Regions from separate parts of the Rahnella sp. EDr1-12 genome, predicted to be linked through region 2. Evidence: predicted binding sites of a transcription regulator. Region 2 holds the regulator's gene; each other region holds the start of a gene.
The links. Region 2 encodes PurR, which represses purine synthesis genes. Its sites were predicted from a motif close to CANGCAAACGTTTGCNTG; they were not measured.
Positions count from the first base shown of each region.

Region 1: a site for PurR is predicted at 2,159-2,176, ahead of purT (formate-dependent phosphoribosylglycinamide formyltransferase). Genes of this name have one in related genera too.
Region 3: a site for PurR is predicted at 3,328-3,345, ahead of purM (phosphoribosylformylglycinamidine cyclo-ligase). Genes of this name have one in related genera too.
Region 4: a site for PurR is predicted at 1,814-1,831, ahead of cvpA (colicin V production protein). Genes of this name have one in related genera too.

Region 1 covers NZ_JBLZNY010000001.1:674,601-679,541, reverse strand. The annotation lists gene pabB (aminodeoxychorismate synthase component 1) at 1-448, opposite strand, end outside; gene ACO0U8_RS03115 (YoaH family protein) at 630-809, shown strand; gene purT (formate-dependent phosphoribosylglycinamide formyltransferase) at 910-2,088, opposite strand; gene dbpA (ATP-dependent RNA helicase DbpA) at 2,350-3,732, shown strand; gene yebF (protein YebF) at 3,897-4,262, shown strand; gene ACO0U8_RS03095 (S9 family peptidase) at 4,383-4,941, shown strand, end outside.
Region 2 covers NZ_JBLZNY010000001.1:528,943-533,883, forward strand. The annotation lists gene ACO0U8_RS02330 (C40 family peptidase) at 393-1,307, shown strand; gene ACO0U8_RS02335 (YnhF family membrane protein) at 1,470-1,559, opposite strand; gene purR (HTH-type transcriptional repressor PurR) at 1,893-2,918, shown strand; gene punR (DNA-binding transcriptional activator PunR) at 3,116-4,021, opposite strand; gene punC (purine nucleoside transporter PunC) at 4,158-4,941, shown strand, end outside.
Region 3 covers NZ_JBLZNY010000001.1:1,150,912-1,155,852, forward strand. The annotation lists gene arsC (arsenate reductase (glutaredoxin)) at 1-244, shown strand, start outside; gene hda (DnaA inactivator Hda) at 294-1,001, opposite strand; gene uraA (uracil permease) at 1,178-2,470, opposite strand; gene upp (uracil phosphoribosyltransferase) at 2,551-3,177, opposite strand; gene purM (phosphoribosylformylglycinamidine cyclo-ligase) at 3,410-4,447, shown strand; gene purN (phosphoribosylglycinamide formyltransferase) at 4,483-4,941, shown strand, end outside.
Region 4 covers NZ_JBLZNY010000002.1:605,386-610,326, reverse strand. The annotation lists gene folC (bifunctional tetrahydrofolate synthase/dihydrofolate synthase) at 1-848, shown strand, start outside; gene dedD (cell division protein DedD) at 838-1,635, shown strand; gene cvpA (colicin V production protein) at 1,900-2,391, shown strand; gene purF (amidophosphoribosyltransferase) at 2,422-3,939, shown strand; gene ACO0U8_RS12075 (UbiX family flavin prenyltransferase) at 4,067-4,639, shown strand.

The DNA.
Region 1 (4,941 bases), 150 kb from region 2:
AATGATGATCGGCGATCAGCGCCCAGTCATAAATGCCGACGGCCATGTCCGGCAGATGAATATCGCGCCGGGCGATATCCGGCAGTGTCTCGACACGACGGCCTAAATCATAGCCAAACAGACCCAGCGCGCCGCCCTGAAAAGGAAAATCATCCGCGCTGGTTGCCTGTAATCCGCTGGCCGAAAGCTGCTCTTCCAGCAGGGTGAACGGATCATCTTCCCGCGATACCACGCTGCCGTTTTGCTCAACCAGGGTGACGTTGCCGCGCGTGGTCAGCGTTATCTGCGGATCCGCCACCAGAATGTCGAAGCGGTTATGCTGATGCTGTGCGGCACCCGAGTGCAGCAACATGGCCCAGGGCAACGCAGAAAGTGGCGCGAACAGCGTCAGCAAGGCATCTGGCTGATAGGGCAACGAATGATGAACAACGGAGTGAGCGGGTTGCATGGCGGGTTTCAGTTTCTCTGGCGCGATAAATGATGTAACAGACCTGTGATCCTAACATAGATCAGGCCACCGGAAACCAGCGCAGGCGATTTGCGTGAATAAGGCGTATACTGTTCAACCCCGCAGCCTGCGGGTGTTGTTTCTCTCTTGCCTCATCCAACACGTACAACAGGAATTTCCTATGCTGACAGGTATGCCTTCACTTTCACATAACGAACAAGAACAGGCCGCCGATCGTATCCGCCAGTTAATGGAAAACGGCATGAGCAGCGGCGAAGCCATTGCCACCGTTGCGGCAGAAATCCGTGAAACGCATAAAGGCGATCGCGTGACCGTCATTTTTGATGACGAAGACGAATAACATTCGAACCTGAGACGCTTATAAGAGCCGATCTCGTGATGACAAAAAAGCCGGACCCTTTACAGGTGTCCGGCTTTTTTTCGTGATGAACTGACTGAGATTAGCCTTTCACACTCACGGCGGCGGCGGCCAGCTTCGCCTGCTCGACGGCATCTTCCACATTTTCGGCAATGGCCAGCGCCACACCCAGACGGCGTTTACCGCTGATTTCCGGTTTGCCGAACAGGCGGATCTGATTGTATCCGGTCAGTGCATTTTCCAGACCGCTGAAAGTCACGTTGTTACTGGTCAGTTCAGGCAGGATCACGGCAGAGGCGGAAGGGCCGAACTGGCGGATATTACCTACCGGCAGGCCGAGGAAGGCGCGAACGTGCAGGGCAAACTCAGAGAGATCCTGAGAAATCAGCGTTACCATGCCGGTATCGTGCGGGCGCGGTGACACTTCGCTGAAGACCACGTCGTCGCCGCACACAAACAGTTCGACGCCAAACAGGCCTTTGCCGCCCAGAGCTTTCACCACTTTTTCGGCGATGTCTTTCGCGCGCTGTAACGCCAGTTCGGTCATCTGCTGCGGCTGCCAGGATTCACGGTAATCACCGTCTTCCTGACGATGGCCGATCGGCGCGCAGAAGTGGATGCCGTCAACGGCGCTGATGGTCAGCAGCGTGATTTCGAAATCAAATTTTACCAGCCCTTCAACAATCACGCGCCCGCCGCCAGCACGGCCGCCTTGCTGCGCATAATCCCATGCGGTTTGCAGCTGGTCTGCGCCACGGATCAGGCTCTGGCCTTTACCGGAGGAGCTCATCACCGGTTTGATGATGCACGGGTAACCGATTGCGTCTACCGCCTGGCGGAAAGACGCTTCATCATTAGCAAACTGGTAGCTCGACGTTGGCAATTGCAGCGTCTCTGCGGCCAGGCGACGAATACCCTCGCGATTCATGGTCAGGCGCGTCGCTTCAGCGCAAGGTACGACGTTGTGACCCTGTTTTTCCAGTTCAACCAGCATGCTGGTGGCGATAGCTTCGATTTCCGGCACGATGAAATCAGGGCGTTCGCTTTCAATCACCTGTTTCAGGGCGTCGCCGTCCAGCATATTAATGACATGGCTGCGGTGAGCGACCTGCATCGCCGGTGCATCAGCGTAACGATCGACGGCGATCACTTCCAGGCCAAGACGCTGGCATTCGATCGCCACTTCTTTACCGAGTTCGCCAGAGCCTAACAACATGACGCGGGTGGCGCCGGTGCGCAGTGCAGTACCAATGGTTAACATAGCTTCGTACCCAGATCTGTGATGAAGAAAAATGAGAATTTCGGCGCGCAGTATATCTGAATTTATGCCATACGAAAACGATTGCGCAGCATCTTAAACGATTTCAGCGACGCAATCCGGCCAGGGCATCTGCGGATTTTTTCAGTCCGTTTTCTGCCGTTTAAGGCAGTCGGCGGGCGTCTCTGTTATCATTTGGCCAAACCATGGCGCCAGACCTTCTGCCGCTGCCCCGATTTTTGCCTCACATAAAGAGTTATCGCCTTGAGCACGCATTCCTTTTCAGCCCTGACATTGCCCGCTGAGCAACTTTCTAACCTGACCGAACTGGGTTATGCCGAAATGACCCCGATTCAGGCCGCTTCTCTGCCTGCCATCCTGCAAGGTCAGGACGTCCTGGCGAAAGCCAAAACCGGCAGCGGTAAAACGGCAGCCTTCGGTATCGGCCTGCTGAACAGCATCACCGTGGCACAGTTCTACGCGCAGGCGCTGGTGCTGTGTCCGACCCGTGAACTGGCGGATCAGGTCAGTAAAGAGTTACGTCGTCTGGCGCGATTCACCCAGAACATCAAAATCCTGACCCTGTGCGGCGGCCAGTCCATCGGGCCACAGCTGGAATCTCTGGTTCGTCAGCCACACATTGTTGTGGGCACGCCGGGCCGCATTCAGGAACATTTGCGTAAAGGCACCCTGAAACTGGATCAGCTGAAAGTGCTGGTGCTGGACGAAGCAGATCGCATGCTGGATATGGGCTTTAGCGAAGATATCGAAGATGTGGTCAGCTATACACCGCCAGCCCGTCAGACTCTGTTGTTCTCCGCGACCTATCCGGATGGCATCGAGCGCATCAGCTCTAAATTCCAGCGTCAGCCGCTGAAAGTCGAAATTGAAGGCGAGGAAGATGTTGCTGATATCAAGCAGGTCTTCATCGAAGCCGATAAACATCAGCGTTTGTCCCTGCTGGCGGCGGTGCTGTATCAGCATCAGCCGACGTCGTGTGTGGTGTTCTGTAATACCAAACGCGACTGCCAGGACGTGTGTGATGCACTTTCCGGTAAAGGCATCAGCGCACTGGCGCTGAACGGCGATCTGGAACAGCGCGACCGTGACCGCGTGCTGGTGCGTTTCTCTAACGGCAGTTGCCGCGTACTGGTGGCGACTGACGTGGCTGCGCGCGGGCTGGACATCAAAGATCTCGGTCTGGTCATCAACTACGAACTCTCTTTCGATCCTGAAGTGCACATTCACCGCGTCGGTCGTACAGGCCGTGCAGGCACCAGCGGTCTGGCGGTCAGTCTGGTGACGCCACAGGAAATGGTGCGGGTGCACGCGCTGGAAGATTATACCCGTCAGACCTTTACCTGGCAGCCCGCAGCGCAGGCGCTGGCAGCGACACCGGTGGCGCTCGATCCTGAGATGGCGACGCTGTGCATTGACGGGGGGCGTAAAGCCAAAATTCGTCCCGGCGATATCCTCGGTGCTCTGACCGGTGAAGCGGGTCTGACGGCTGCGGAAGTGGGTAAAATCGATATGTTCCCGATCCACGCGTACGTGGCTATCCGTCAGAAAAGCGCCAAAAAAGCGTTACAGCGTTTGCAGGAAGGCAAGATCAAAGGCAAAAACTGTAAGGCTATTATCTTGCGTTAACGGATTTTCATCCCGCTTTTGCGTTGCAGGTCTTATTGTTAATGTTGTGTTATTACCTTGTTGAGGATTATATTATCTGACGCAAGCGATGACCTTGTCAGTTGTAGGGATATGGATCCTGCAAGGTCAGTGATAACGATCGACAAAAAGCGGGAAGACGCACAATGAAAAAGATGATCACAGGCGTGGTAATAGCGTTAGCAGGAATGAGCGGGATGAGTCAGATGGCGCAGGCCGCTGAACCTGAAGTCAGAACGGCGACGGTCGCACCTTGTTCCACCGCCAGCAAAGATGAGATTGCAGCGCTGGTTAAACGTGATTTCCTGCAAAACCGTATTCCGCGCTGGGATGCCGATAAGAAAACCCTCGGGACTTCCACACCGGTGGCGTGGGTCGTTCCGGACAGCATCAGCGGCGATAATGCCCGTTGGGAGATCCCGCTGAAAGTTCGTGGCGATCATACCGACAAAACCTATCAGGTGACGCTCAACTGTCAGCTTGGCGAAATCAGCTACAGCGCACCCGTTTAAGCATTTCCTGCGTCCGTTGCCAGCCAGCGGACGCATTATTCCTTTCTTTTCCGTCCCTTGGTTTCCCCGCATAAACCTGTCACTCTTACTACACCACTAAGAGGACAAAGAGATCCCGCGATGATGACACCTCCAAAGGCTGAAAAACGCCCTGAAACCCTGAGCGTACACGGCGATGAACGCGTCGATAATTATTACTGGTTGCGTGACGATGACCGCACCGACCCTCAGGTTTTGGCCTATCTGACCGCCGAAAATGCCTACACCGATCAGGCCATGCAGCCGCATCAGGCGCTGCGTGAAACCCTTTATGGCGAGATGGTGGCACGTATTGCCCAGCAGGATCATTCCGTTCCGTATGTTAAACACGGTTTCCGTTATCAGACACGCTATGAGCCGGGCAACGAATACGCCCTCTATCTTCGTCAACCTGCAGACGAGACGGAAAACTGGCGCACGTTGATCGACGGCAACGAACGCGCCAAAGACAGCGAGTTTTATACGCTGGGCGGGCTGGATATCAGCCCTGATAACAAACTGATGGCCGTTGCTGAAGATTTTTTGTCGCGCCGCCAGTACGACATCCGCATCAAAAATCTGGATGACGAAACCTGGACCGACGATCTGCTGAAAAACACCTCCGGCAGCAGCGAATGGGCGAACGATTCACAGACGCTGT
Region 2 (4,941 bases):
CTGAATCACATTGCCCTCTATTGTAACGATGGCAGCTATCAGATAAAAACGCCATTTTTTGCAGGGTCTTTCGCAATACTGACATTTTATTTCACTATTTTAAGTGCCTGCGTGCGGGCTCACTAAAATAAAGATTCATCGAGAATAACATTTTTGGCGATGACATTAACCAGGGATTTGCATTTCGCCATGGTTTAACACAAATATTAACCTACTGAAAAATGGTCATTTTATTCACTAAAAATGGCGTTTATTTCGACGTTTTAAAAGCTATTAACTTTTTCTCACAATATGATCTAGAATCGATGCAATTCGTGCTGTTTTGTCTGGTTCTTTTAGGCAATACTCTGACATCTCTGATGTTTAACCTAACCACCTATGGTAACGAAGCTATGCGCTTACTGTTCACGCTTTTTGTGCTGCTCTTTACCCAGCTGTTTCTGAATATTGCTCATGCGTCACCGCAGAGTCGTGTTTCTGCCGATCAGCGAAAGAGTCATGTTAATCAGGTTGCCCCTGAGGAACGTCGAAAGCGAAAAACGGTTGCAGCGAAAACCACTAAAAAAACCAAAGTGGCACCGGTGAAAGAACAACAGAGTCAGGAAAAAAATGCCAGGAAGAGAGTCAAAAGCACCGAACTGGTGACGCGAAAGGCCTCTTCTGTCAAAACAGTGAAAACGACGCGAGCTGAAAGTAAGGCCGAGAGTAAGAAAGAAAAATCACTCAAAACCACCAGAGCTGAAACCAAAGCAGATAAGAAAAGTAAAACCCGGGCTTTGGCGAAAAACGCCACTGTAAAGACCAGCAAGAAAGAAGCGTATGGCCGACACCGAAAAGGCAAGAAATTAGCCGAAGAAGACAGCAAGCCCATTACGTTAAGCGCAACCCACAAGAAACGTTATCAGCATGCTCAGCAAACGGCGATGACCAAGCTGATGCACCAGGTCGGCAAACCTTATCGCTGGGGTGGAACCTCCCCCAATACCGGTTTCGATTGCAGTGGTTTAGTGTATTACGCGTATAAAGATCTGATTCGTATCAAAATGCCACGCACTGCCAACGAGATGTACCACCTGCGCGATGCCGCACCGGTGAAACGCGGTGAACTGGAGTCCGGCGATCTGGTCTTCTTTAGAATTAATAACCGTGGTGCCGCGGACCATGTCGGGGTATACGTAGGTAACGGCAAGTTTATTCAGTCTCCGCGTACCGGTGAAGACATCAAAATTACCTCACTGGGCGACGATTACTGGCAAGATCATTATGTAGGTGCACGTCGGGTAATGACCCCGAAAACGATCCGATAATAAGCAGTTCGTTAAATTTGAAGTTCCGCTAATCATCACTGAATAGCATTTAACGAAGCGTTTGTGCAGGGAAGAATGTCGGCGAAAAGGTCAGTGTGCAAAATTGAAAAGGGCGATCCCTGTATCAGGGTTCGCCCTTTTTGTTGCCCGATGACAGAGCTTTTAGTTCATCACTGCGGTGAAGCTGAAAGCGATAATCATAAGCAACGCGCAAACGGTGGTAATCAACGACAATTTCAGATTACTGTCCATAAAACCCCCTTACGGATCAATTGTGGCGTTTCATTAAGCCACATAAAATGTGTGCCAACGCATTTTCTCATACTTCATCGCTAAAATCCCGCGTTGATTCATGCGCGATATTCCACAATAACACTTCCACTTTGCTGCATTATAAGAGAAAATTGTCGGTTACCACGCCTGTGTGCCGGTCGATTTCACCCGAGAGCGTTTTGCGCCTCACTCTGACGAATCCACCCAACGATTTCACTGCCTTTTTAAAAGTCCGCAGTGAAATCCACGCAAGCAAACGATTAACATAATGCTAACGTGCTGAAACACGTGAGTTCAGGAGTCATTGTTTACATGGCAACGATTAAAGATGTCGCTAAGCGCGCTGGCGTTTCCACCACAACCGTGTCGCACGTCATCAATAAAACACGTTTCGTCGCCGAAGACACCAAAACCGCGGTTCTGCTGGCTATTAAAGAGCTTCACTACTCGCCAAGCGCCGTTGCGCGCAGCCTTAAGGTCAATAACACCAAAACCATTGGCCTGCTGGCGACCTCAAGTGAAGCGCCCTACTTTGCCGAAGTCATTGAAGCCGTTGAAAACAGCTGTTTCTCCAAAGGCTACACGCTGATTTTGTGTAACTCGCATAATAATCTGGAGAAACAACAGGCCTATCTGCAAATGCTGGCGCAAAAACGCGTCGACGGCTTGCTGGTAATGTGCGCGGAATATCCGGATGAACTGCTGAATATGCTGGAAGAATACCGCTCCATTCCGATGGTCGTCATGGACTGGGGCGAGGCGCGCAAAAACTTCACTGACAGCATTATCGATAACGCCTTTGAAGGCGGTTATATGGCCGGTCGTTATCTGATTGAACGCGGGCATCGTGATATTGGCGTGATCCCAGGGCAACTGGCGCGTAATACCGGTGGCGGTCGTTTCCAGGGTTTCGTCAAGGCGCTGAACGAAGCCAACATTCCTCTGCGCGAAGAGTGGGTGGTTCAGGGTGATTTCGAACCGGAATCGGGTTATCAGGCGATGCACAAAATCCTGATGCAGAAACAGCGCCCTACCGCTGTTTTCTGTGGCGGTGATGTGATGGCGATGGGGGCTATCTGTGCGGCAGATGAGCTCGGTTTACGCGTACCGCAGGATATTTCGGTGATCGGATATGACAATGTGCGAAATGCGCGTTACTTCTCTCCGGCATTAACCACTGTGCATCAGCCGAAAGAGCGTCTGGGCGAAATGGCGTTTACCATGCTGCTGGACAGAATTATCAGCAAACGCGAAGAATCACAGACCATTGAGGTCCATCCCAAACTGGTCGAGCGCCGGTCAGTAGCCGACGGCCCTTTCCGCGATTATCGCCGTTAACAAAAATCTGACGCCTGCCTGTGCAGGCGTTTTTTCTCGTCCCGATCAATACTGGCTTCCGGTATCAGCAGCGTTTAAGCAGCGACGATGAGGGTATTAACTCCTGGCAGGCCAATGCGGGGGTAAGAGTTACGTTCTGACCAAACATTTATCACACCAGCCAACATCCGCCTCACATAGAGGTGGATGTTTTTTTTCTAATCCCGTAACCATTCCTGATTCATCGTTTCTGTATCGCCCATGTATTCCAGCAGCCAGGCCAGCGAAGGAGAGGAATTACTCTGATCCCACGTCAGGCAACACGGGCTGTCAGGGAACGTATTCTCCAGCGCCAGAACCTGTAATTTTTGCTGTTCAATCTGATGACTCACGCGATGAACCGGCATCATCCCTACGCATAAACCTTCGCTCAGACATTCCAGCGCACAAGTCCAGTCAGGCACGACCAGGCGCCGCTGATTATCCAGCGTCCAGGTATCACGCTTGGGTAAGGTGCGCGAAGTATCCTCCAGACACAGCGCCGGATAAGGCCGCAGTTGGTCATCGTTCAGTGCGCCGGAAAGTTGCGCAAGCGGATGCTGAGGGCTGACGACACAGTGCCAGTCCATAAAACCCATATCGCGAAAACTGAAACGCCCGCCCACCGGCACCGCCCGCGTCGCGCCAATTGCCACGTCTGCGCGGCCATCGACCAGCGCATCCCAGACGCCGTTAAATACTTCGGAATGAATGATAAGTTCCGTATCGGGGAAATGACGGTAGAAATCGAGCACCAGCCGCCGCGTTCTGGCGGGTTTCACAATTCGGTCTACCGCCACCCGCAACTCGCCACGCCAGCCGTTTGCAACCTGCTGGCACTGCCGACGCGTAGCTATCATTTTTTTTGTCAGAATCCGTGCTTCATCAACGAAAACTTTTCCGGCAGGCGTCAGCACCACGTCACGGTGACGCCGTTCAAACAAAGGAACAGCCAGCCAGTTCTCCAGCTGACGAACGGTATAGCTGATGGCAGAAGGCACACGGTGAAGATCCTGCGCTGCTGCGCTGAAACTACCGGTACGTGCTACCGCATCAACTACTTCAAGGGCGTATTCTGACCACATCACTTAGCCTTCAATATTTTTCACAGCAGATTGCAAATATTAGCGTTTCACAAGACTGTTATCAAAGCGTTAAACTCTGCATCCCAACTGTTTTCTGCATCACATCATCTGCAATACATAAATTAACGAGACAAAAATGAAACCCTCCTTTGGATTTATGCTCTATCTCGCCGGATTGAGCATGCTCGGCTTTTTAGCCACAGATATGTATCTTCCCGCCTTCAGCGCGATGCAAATCAGCCTGATGACCAGTCCGGGCATGATCAGCGCCAGCCTGAGTATTTTCCTCGGCGGTTTCGCGATCGGGCAACTGCTCTGGGGCCCTCTCTCCGACCGCATTGGCCGTAAACCGGTGCTGATTATCGGCCTGACGCTGTTTGCCATTGGCTGTCTGGGTATTTTGTGGGTGGAAAATGTGCGTGCGCTGCTGGCGCTGCGTTTCTTACAGGCCGTTGGTGTGTGTGCCGCCGCAGTCACATGGCAGGCGATCGTCGTTGACCGTTTCTCCCCGGATGTGGCGAAAAAAACCTTCGCCAGCATCATGCCGCTGGTCGCACTCTCGCCGGCTCTGGCACCGCTGCTCGGCGCATGGGTACTGAATCACTTTGACTGGGAAGCGATTTTCGCTCTGCTGACGGGGGTTACGGTGATCCTCCTTATCACCACGTTGACCTTGCGTGATAAAAAGCACGCAGAACATCCGCCCGAAAATAAAGCCGGTTTTGGTACTTTGCTCACTTCCCGTATTTACACAGGTAATGTGATGATTTACGCCGCCTGCTCTGCGGGTTTTTTCGCATGGCTGACCGGTTCACCGTTCATTTTGAGTGATATGGGTTACACACCGGCGGTTATTGGCCTGAGCTACGTACCGCAGACAATCGCGTTCCTGCTGGGGGGTTTTGGTTGCCGGTTAATGA
Region 3 (4,941 bases), 620 kb from region 2:
GCCACCGACCGTTGCGACCTTGCAGGATCTGCTGAACAAGCTGGGGTTCAGTTCGGCACGCGAACTGATGCGCAAAGGCGAAGAGATTTATAAGACACTGAACCTGAGTGAGAAAAGCCTGAGCGAAACACAGTTGTTGCAGGCGATGGCTGAAAATCCAAAGCTGATTGAACGTCCGATTGTACTGGCAAACGGCAAAGCGCGTTTAGGGCGGCCACCGGAACAAGTCAAAGAGATTTTGTAACCCCGCACGCCGGTTCGGGTTCGTGATGCGAACCCGGACTCCTTTCCGCTTACAGCCCCAGAATATCCTTCACGAACGGGATCGTCAGTTTCCGCTGAGCGGTAATCGATGCGCGATCGAGCTGATCGAGCGTTGTGAACAGCGTGCGCATTTCACGATCCAGACGTTTGAGCAGGAAACGGCCAACATCTTCCGGCAATTCAAATCCGCGCAGTTTTGCGCGCAACTGTAATGCCTGAAGTTTTTCTTCATCGGAGAGCGGCTGCAGTTTATAGATTTGCCCCCAGTCGAGGCGCGAAGCCAGATCCGGCAGGCTGAGGTTCAGCTGGCGCGGAGGACGGTCGCCGGTAATAAACAGACGCGTGCGGCCGGTTTCAAGAATGCGGTTATAGAGATGGAAAACTGCTGCTTCCCATTCGTCATCTCCGGCAATGCCCTCGATGTTATCAATGCAGACCAGCGCAAGATGCTCCATGCCGTCCAACACTTCTGGCACAAAATAGGCGCGTTTATCTAAGGGCACATACCCCACGGCTTCGCCACGCTGGGATAATTCCGCGCAGGCCGCGTGAAGAAGATGGCTGCGGCCGCCGCCTTCGCGTGACCAGAAATAAATATAGGTGCCGTGTTCCTGATGCAATGCGGTCTGAATAGCAGATAGCAGAGAGGGATTCTCACCCGGATAAAAACTGGCAAAGGTTTCATCATCGGGAAGATAAAGTGGCAGGGAAAGCTGTGCCGGCGTATTCAGAAGCACCTCAACCAAAGCGGTATGAAGACCGCAGATGTTGTCTCGTCAATAAAAAGGAACGACCGAATTCTAGCAAGGATCCGCAACGAAATGAACTCTGCCGAGTGCAACCGCTTGTGATCCGAGCACCTGACCGGGAAGCGCTGCGCCCGCCGGTCAGGTGTTTCGTGAAAATACCGCCATCAGACAGGCGGATTTTCCCGCTCGTCTTCAATATCAATGATCTTTTCTTCGCCACGGAAGATCTCAATCACCTTAAACAGCAGGCTGAGGAAGATGCCAACGATGGTCGCCAGCGCCATGCCTTTCAGCTCCGCCGCGCCGATGTGGATCTTAGCCCCGCTGACGCCGATGATCAGGATCACCGCCGTCAGGATCAGGTTCTGCGCTTTGTTGTAATCGACCTTTGATTCGATCAGTACGCGGATACCCGATGCACCGATCACGCCGTACAACAACAACGACACGCCGCCCATCACCGGAACCGGCACCGCCTGAATGGCCGCCGCTAATTTACCGATGCACGACAGCAGGATCGCCAGTATTGCCGCGCCGCCGATGACCCAGGTGCTGTAGACCTTGGTGATCGCCATGACGCCGATATTTTCGCCGTAGGTGGTATTGGGCGTGGAACCGAAGAAACCAGACAGCACCGTCGACAGGCCGTTCGCCAGCATTGAACGGTGCAGGCCGGGGTCACGCAGCAAATCTTTTTTGACGATGTTTGCCGTCACGACCAGATGCCCGACGTGCTCTGCAATCACCACCAGCGCCGCCGGCAGGATGGTCAGGATGGCCACCCATTCAAAACGTGGAGTGTAGAAGGTCGGCAGTGCAAACCAGTGCGCACTGGCAATCGCAGAAACATCTACCACGCCCATAAAGAAGGAGAGCGCGTAACCGACCAGCACACCGATCAGGATCGGGATAATCGCCAGAAAACCACGGAATAACACCGAACCCAAAATGGTCACCGACAGCGTCACCACTGAAATGGTCACGGCGGTGGAATCCACCGGCGCGCCATCAGCAGGCAGCAGCCCGGCCATGTTCGCCGCCACACCGGCCAGCTCCAGACCGATGACGGCAACGATTGCGCCCATCGCCGCCGGAGGGAACATCACGTTGATCCAGCCAATGCCCGCTTTCTTCACAATCAGCGCCACCAGGCAGAACAACAGCCCGCAGGCGATGAACCCGCCGAGCGCCACTTCATAACCCATCGGCAGCAGTAACAGCACCGGTGAGATAAAGGCAAAACTCGAACCGAGATAAGCCGGTATTTTCCCTTTACAGACAAACAGATACAGCAAAGTCCCTATGCCATTGAACAGCAGCACCGTCGCCGGATTGATTTTGAACAGAATCGGCACCAGAACGGTGGCACCAAACATGGCAAAAAGATGCTGGAAACTCAGGGGAATCGTCTGCAATAACGGCGGACGTTCACTTACCCCGATGACACGACGGGTCATGGATTGATCCTCTGTAAAAAATGGCGGGTAAAAAAATCTCAAAAAAAAGCCGACTGCTTAGTCGGCTTATTGCTTGCTGCTTATTTCGTACCAAATATCTTATCGCCCGCATCACCGAGTCCCGGGATGATGTAGCCTTTTTCATTCAGCCCCTGATCAATCGAGGCGGTGTACAACTCAACGTCAGGGTGCGCAGCTTCCAGCGCGGCAATCCCTTCCGGTGCAGCCACCAGTACCAGCACTTTAATGCTCTGGCAGCCGGCTTTTTTCAGCAGGTCGATGGTGGCAATCATAGAACCACCGGTCGCCAGCATCGGGTCAACAACCAGCGCCAGACGTTCTTCGATATTAGAAACCAGTTTCTGGAAATACGGCACAGGCTTGAGGGTTTCTTCATCACGGTACACGCCAACCACGCTGATGCGTGCGCTCGGTACGTGCTCCAGTACGCCTTCCATCATGCCCAGACCGGCACGCAGGATAGGCACAACGGTGATTTTCTTACCTTTGATCTGATCGATTTCGACCGGGCCATTCCAGCCTTCAATCGTCACTTTTTCAGTTTCTAAATCGGCAGTCGCTTCATACGTCAGCAGACTTCCCACCTCAGAAGCCAGTTCGCGAAAACGTTTCGTGCTGATGTCGTTCTCACGCATCAGGCCCAGCTTGTGTTTCACCAGCGGGTGTTTCACCTCGACGATCTTCATTTTTTATTCTCCTAAGGTGGTTGAGCTGCAAAAAAAAATCGCGAGATTATAACGCCATTTTTTTTCAACGCCATAGCTTATAGCCTGATCTGGATCATCAGGAGCCCCGATAGAGTATAGACAGCCTAAAAATCATCATCGAATAAGGCGCTCGCAAACGTTTGCCTGCGCTGTTAGAATTGCCCCGCTTTATTCTTCAACCACCAACCCAAACCGCCGTGGGGACTTCGCAGTGACCGACAAAACCTCTCTCAGCTATAAAGACGCAGGCGTAGATATCGATGCCGGTAACGCATTGGTAGATCGCATTAAAGGTGTAGTAAAACAGACTCGCCGCCCGGAAGTGATGGGTGGACTGGGCGGTTTTGGTGCTCTCTGCGCGCTGCCGCAAAAATACCGTGAACCCGTTCTGGTTTCGGGCACCGACGGCGTTGGCACCAAGCTGCGTCTGGCGATGGATTTGAAACGCCACGATACTATCGGTATCGATCTGGTCGCGATGTGCGTCAACGATTTAATCGTTCAGGGTGCTGAACCGCTGTTCTTCCTCGACTATTATGCCACCGGCAAACTGGACGTCGATATCGCCGCCAGTGTGATCACCGGGATCGCCGAAGGCTGTAAGCAATCGGGCTGTGCGTTAGTCGGTGGTGAAACCGCTGAAATGCCGGGCATGTATCACGGCGAAGATTATGACGTCGCAGGTTTCTGTGTCGGCGTGGTGGAAAAATCAGAAATTATCGACGGCAGCAAAGTGGCTGACGGCGACGTGCTTATCGGTCTTGCCGCCAGTGGCCCGCACTCCAACGGCTATTCTCTGGTGCGCAAAATTCTGGAAGTCAGCAACACCAATCCGGAAACCACCGATCTGGCAGGCAAACCGCTGGCCGATCACCTGCTGGCACCGACCAAAATCTACGTGAAATCGATCCTTAATCTGATCGAAAACGTGGATGTTCACGGCATCGTTCACCTGACCGGTGGCGGCTTCTGGGAAAATATTCCCCGCGTTTTGCCGGACAATACGCAGGTCATTATCAACGAATCCAGCTGGGAATGGCCGGACGTCTTCACCTGGTTGCAAACCACCGGTAACGTCAGCCGTCATGAAATGTACCGCACCTTTAACTGTGGCGTGGGCATGGTCGTGGCACTTCCGGCAGAGCTTGCCGACCAGGCGATTGCTTTACTGAATGACAATGGTGAAAAAGCGTGGAAAATTGGCTATGTTAAGGCCTCTGATTCCGCTGAACGCGTGATCATTGAATAATCAGGTAAATCAACTGACTGAAGACAGGTACTGATATGAAAAGGATTGTGGTTCTGGTATCGGGCGAAGGGAGCAATCTCCAGGCTCTGATAGATGCCTGCCAGCAGGGACGAATTAACGCGCAGATCAGCGCTGTCTTCAGTAATAAATCCGCCGCTTACGGTCTGGAGCGCGCGCGACTGGCAGACATTCCGGCACAGGCTCTGGATGTTAAAGCCTACGAAGACCGCGCGGCATTTGATATCGCGCTTGCCGATGCCATCGAGGCTTATCAGCCCGATCTGGTGGTGCTGGCGGGGTATATGCGTATTCTTACCGCGGATTTCGTCCAGCGTTTCGCCGGGCGCATGATCAACATCCACCCTTCCCTGCTGCCGAAATATCCCGGTTTACACACTCACCGTCAGGCGATTGACAATCAGGATGATGAGCACGGTACGTCCGTGCATTTCGTGACAGAGCAGCTCGACGGTGGCCCGGTTATTTTGCAAGCC
Region 4 (4,941 bases), on a different contig from region 2:
TCGGGCTGGGCGGTCGTCTGGATGCCACCAATATTGTTGATGCCACGGTTGCCGTGGTGACCAGCATCGCGCTGGATCACACGGACTGGCTGGGGTCAGACCGCGAAAGCATTGGCCGCGAAAAGGCCGGCATTTTCCGTTCGGGTAAACCGGCGGTGGTCGGTGAGCCGGATATGCCGCAGTCGATTGCGGATGTGGCGCAGGAAAAAAATGCCGATCTCTTCCGTCGTGATAGCCAGTGGCATTTTACCGCCGGTTCTGACAGCTGGCGCTGGGCGGCGTTGCAGGAAGGGGCGGAAACCACCGTTCTGGAGGCTCTGCCGTTGCCAAACGTTCCCTTAGCCAACGCGGCGACGGCACTGGCAGCCCTGCATTATTCGCCGCTGGAGATCCCGGCTGAGGCGTTGCGCAGTGGCCTGACGCGTGCGGCGCTGCCGGGACGATTCCAGACCGTGAGCGAATCACCGCGCCTGATCCTCGACGTTGCGCATAACCCTCACGCTGCTGCCTATCTGGCCGGGCGTTTAGCTGAACAGCCACGCCATGGCGGGAAAGTACGGGCCGTCGTCGGCATGTTGTCAGATAAAGATATTGCCGGTACGCTGGCGTGTCTGTCCCCGCAGGTGGATGAATGGTATTGCGCGCCGCTTGAAGGCCCGCGCGGTGCCAGCGCTGAAGAACTGACGGCGCATCTGCCCGCGGCGCGTCAGTTTGCGGATGTGGAGTCAGCCTGGAAGCAGGCCATGCAGGAGGCGGCTCCTCAGGATATTGTGATCGTCTGCGGTTCGTTTCATACCGTCGCTCACGTAATGGATGCTTTAGATACGGGGAAAACCAGTGGCAAGTAAGTTTCAAAATCGCCTGGTCGGTACGGTCATTCTGGTGGCGCTGGGCGTCATCATTTTGCCCGGATTACTCGACGGCAAGAAAAAACATTACGAAGACGAATTTGCGTCGATCCCATTGGTGCCAAAAGCGGGTGATGTCGAGGAGCAGGATTCGGTACCGCCGGTGACGCAGTCGCTGCCTGCTCAGGCGCCTGAAGGTGCAGATCAGTCGATGCATGGCGCACCGGAATCTGACAATTCCGCGACCAACACCACGGCGGCCAATCGTGGCGCGGTGGCGCCGGGGAATACCACGGTAGAAACGCCACCGGCAACGACGCTGCCAGAGCAGAAAAAAACGGTGCAACCAACGCGTACCGAACCTGCGAAGCAGAAACCGGTTGAGCAAAAGCCAGTGGTTCAGAAGCCTAAGACGATCGAGCCTAAACCGATGGTCGAAGCACCGCCTGTCGTCAAACAGAAACCGGTTGAACAGCCTAAACCGGCAGAGCAACCGAAAGCCGCAGAACAGCCGAAGCCAGCGCAGGAAGAAAAAGCGCCAGCGGGGCAGTCGTATGTTGTGCAGCTGGGGGCGTTGAAAAATGCCGCCAAAGCCAATGAGATCGTGGCGAATCTGCGACTCTCCGGTTTCCGTGCCTACACGGTTCCGTCAACGCCGGTACAGGGGCAGATAACACGCCTCTACGTCGGGCCGGATGCCTCCAGGCAGAAGCTCGAAGCCTCGTTGCCGCAGTTGCAACAGCTCAGCGGATTAGGCGGCCAGGTTCGGGCTTACTCTGCACACTGACGTGACTCCTCCCCTTTGCCGGGGAGGGAACTGATAAAACATAAAAAATACCAGGGAGGGCACAAGCGATTTGTGCCCTTTTTCTATAAGATCCTCAGGTTGGGTTTTTATAGGGTTATGCTGCGATTGAGGTTTTTTTAATCGCTATTATTAATTTGTCTGACCGGCAGATTTCCCCTACGCAAACGTTTTCTTTTTCTGTTAGAATTCGCAGCGATTTGGATGCCGGGGTAGACGTGACTGGATTAGACACTGGAATAGTTAATGGTCTGGATTGATTACGTCATCATTGCGGTTATCGGATTTTCTGCATTAGTCAGTTTGATTCGTGGCTTTGTTCGTGAGGCTTTATCACTGGTAACCTGGGCTTGCGCCTTCTTCGTTGCCAGTCATTATTACCCTTACCTCGCCATCTACTTCACGCGTTTCGAAGATGAGTTAGTTCGAAACGGGATCGCAATTGCCATCTTGTTCATCGCGACGTTGATCGTAGGTGCAATTGTCAACTATGTGATTGGTTCGCTGGTGGAAAGAACCGGATTGTCCGGCACAGACAGGGTGTTAGGTGTGTGCTTCGGCGCGCTGCGCGGGGTGTTGATTGTCTCCGCGATGCTGTTCTTCCTGGATACTTTTACCGGCTTCTCACAAAGTGAAGACTGGAAGCAATCCCAGTTGATCCCACAGTTCAGTTATATCATCAGGTGGTTCTTTGACTACCTGCAGAGCACGTCGAGTTTCTTGCCAAAACATCTTTAGTTTTGGCAGCGCTGAAGAGGAAAAGACAACATGTGCGGTATTGTCGGTATCGCCGGTTTCATGCCGGTAAACCAGTCGATTTATGACGCGTTAACGGTGTTACAACACCGTGGGCAGGATGCCGCAGGCATCGTCACCATTGATGCCAATAATAACTTCCGTTTACGGAAAGCGAATGGCCTGGTGAAGGATGTTTTCGAAGCCCGCCATATGCAACGCTTGCAAGGCAACATGGGCATCGGCCATGTTCGCTACCCAACGGCTGGCAGTTCCAGCGCTTCAGAAGCTCAACCTTTTTACGTCAACTCTCCGTTCGGCATCACCCTGGCCCATAACGGTAACCTGACCAATGCCCATGAACTGAGAAGCAATCTGTTCGAAGGCCAGCGTCGCCATGTCAACACGACTTCAGATTCTGAAGTCCTGCTGAATATCCTGGCCAGCGAGCTGGATCGTTTCCAGCATTATCCGCTCGAAGCTGACAACATTTTCGCTGCCGTGTCGGCGGTGAACCTGAAAATCCGTGGTGCTTATGCCTGCGTGGCGATGATCATCGGCCACGGCATGTTAGCTTTCCGTGACCCGCACGGCATCCGCCCGCTGGTGATCGGCAAACGTACGCTGGAAGATGGCCGCAATGAGTACATGGTGGCGTCTGAGAGCGTGGCGTTAGATACACTCGGCTTTGAGTTCCTGCGTGATGTGGCGCCGGGCGAAGCGGTGTACATCACCGAAAAAGGCCAGCTGTTCACCCGCATGTGTGCTGAGAATCCGCAGTACAATCCGTGCCTGTTCGAGTACGTCTATTTCGCACGTCCTGACTCGTTCATTGACAAAATTTCCGTCTACAGCGCCCGTGTTCGTATGGGTGAAAAGCTGGGCGCGAAGATTGCCCGTGAATGGGAAGATCTGGATATCGACGTGGTGATCCCTATCCCGGAAACCTCATGTGATATCGCGCTGGAAATCGCGCGCATCCTGGATAAACCGTACCGTCAGGGTTTTGTTAAAAACCGTTATGTTGGCCGTACATTTATCATGCCGGGTCAGCAGGAACGTCGTAAATCTGTGCGTCGCAAACTTAATGCTAACCGCGCTGAGTTTCGTGATAAGAACGTGTTGCTGGTGGATGACTCCATCGTGCGCGGCACCACGTCCCAGCAAATCGTTGAGATGGCGCGTGAAGCGGGGGCGAGACGTGTGTATCTGGCTTCAGCGGCACCGGAAATTCGTTTCCCGAACGTCTACGGCATCGATATGCCAAGTGCTAACGAACTGATTGCGCATGGCCGCGAAGTCAGCGAAATCAACCAAATCATCGGTGCCGATGCCTTGATCTTCCAGGACCTGAGCGATTTGATCGCCGCAGTGAAAGAAGACAACAGCGATATCGAGAAATTTGAGTGTTCAGTATTCGACGGTATTTACGTCACGAAAGACGTTGACCAGAATTACCTGGAATACCTCGAAGCCCTGCGCAACGACGACGCTCAGGCGTTACGTGGTCAGCAGGAAGCTGAAAACCTCGAGATGCACAACGAAGGCTGATAAGCGCGTTGTTGCCATCATATAAAGCGCGCCCCTCCTGCGAACACACAGGTCGGGCGCGTTTTTTTATGCCTGAATGTATGTCAGTATTAGCACCGTCCGGCTTCATTCTTCTAAGGCAGTGTTCATGAAACGACTTATTGTCGGTATTTCAGGCGCCAGCGGCGCAATTTACGGTGTCCGGCTGTTGCAGGTGTTAAAAAGCGTACCGGATGTCGAAACCCATCTGGTGATGAGTAATGCCGCACGGCAGACGCTGACTCTGGAAACCGATCTGACGCTGCGCGACGTGCAGGCCATGGCCGATGTGGTTCATGATTCCCGCGATATCGCCGCCAGTATTTCTTCCGGATCCTTTAAAACTGCCGGAATGGTGATTTTACCCTGTTCGATCAAAACCTTGTCCGGCATCGTGAACAGCTATACCGACGGATTACTGACCCGCGCGGCAGATGTGGTGCTTAAAGAAAGCCGCCGCCTGGTGCTCTGTGTCCGCGAAACGCCGCTGCATCTTGGCCACCTGCGCCTGATGACTCAGGCCGCTGAGCTCGGAGCCATCATCATGCCGCCGGTTCCGGCGTTCTATCATCGCCCGGCATCGGTGGAAGATATCATCGATCAGACCGTTAACCGCGTCATCGATCAGTTCGATATTGAGCTGCCGGAAGACCTGTTTGTTCGATGGCAGGGCAGCCACTGAGATTTCCCCCCCCTGTACGCACTTATTTCTAGCATTTCACTAACAATGCACCAACGCTGATCACAATTTGATTCATTCTGGTGCATTGTTAACGAGCGCTTACGCTATCCTTTCCTCAGACCTCTGAATACTTTCATATTCCTGATGATTTTTTGACCGGTTTTCACTCTCTTAACGGGGAAATTGCCCTCGCTAAGAAACGGCACGAAACGTGCATGAGAGAATCTGGCAAAAAAGCCATTTGCATCGTTCAGCAAACTATAAAAAGACGTTCATTCACGCACACGCAACCACAACAGATG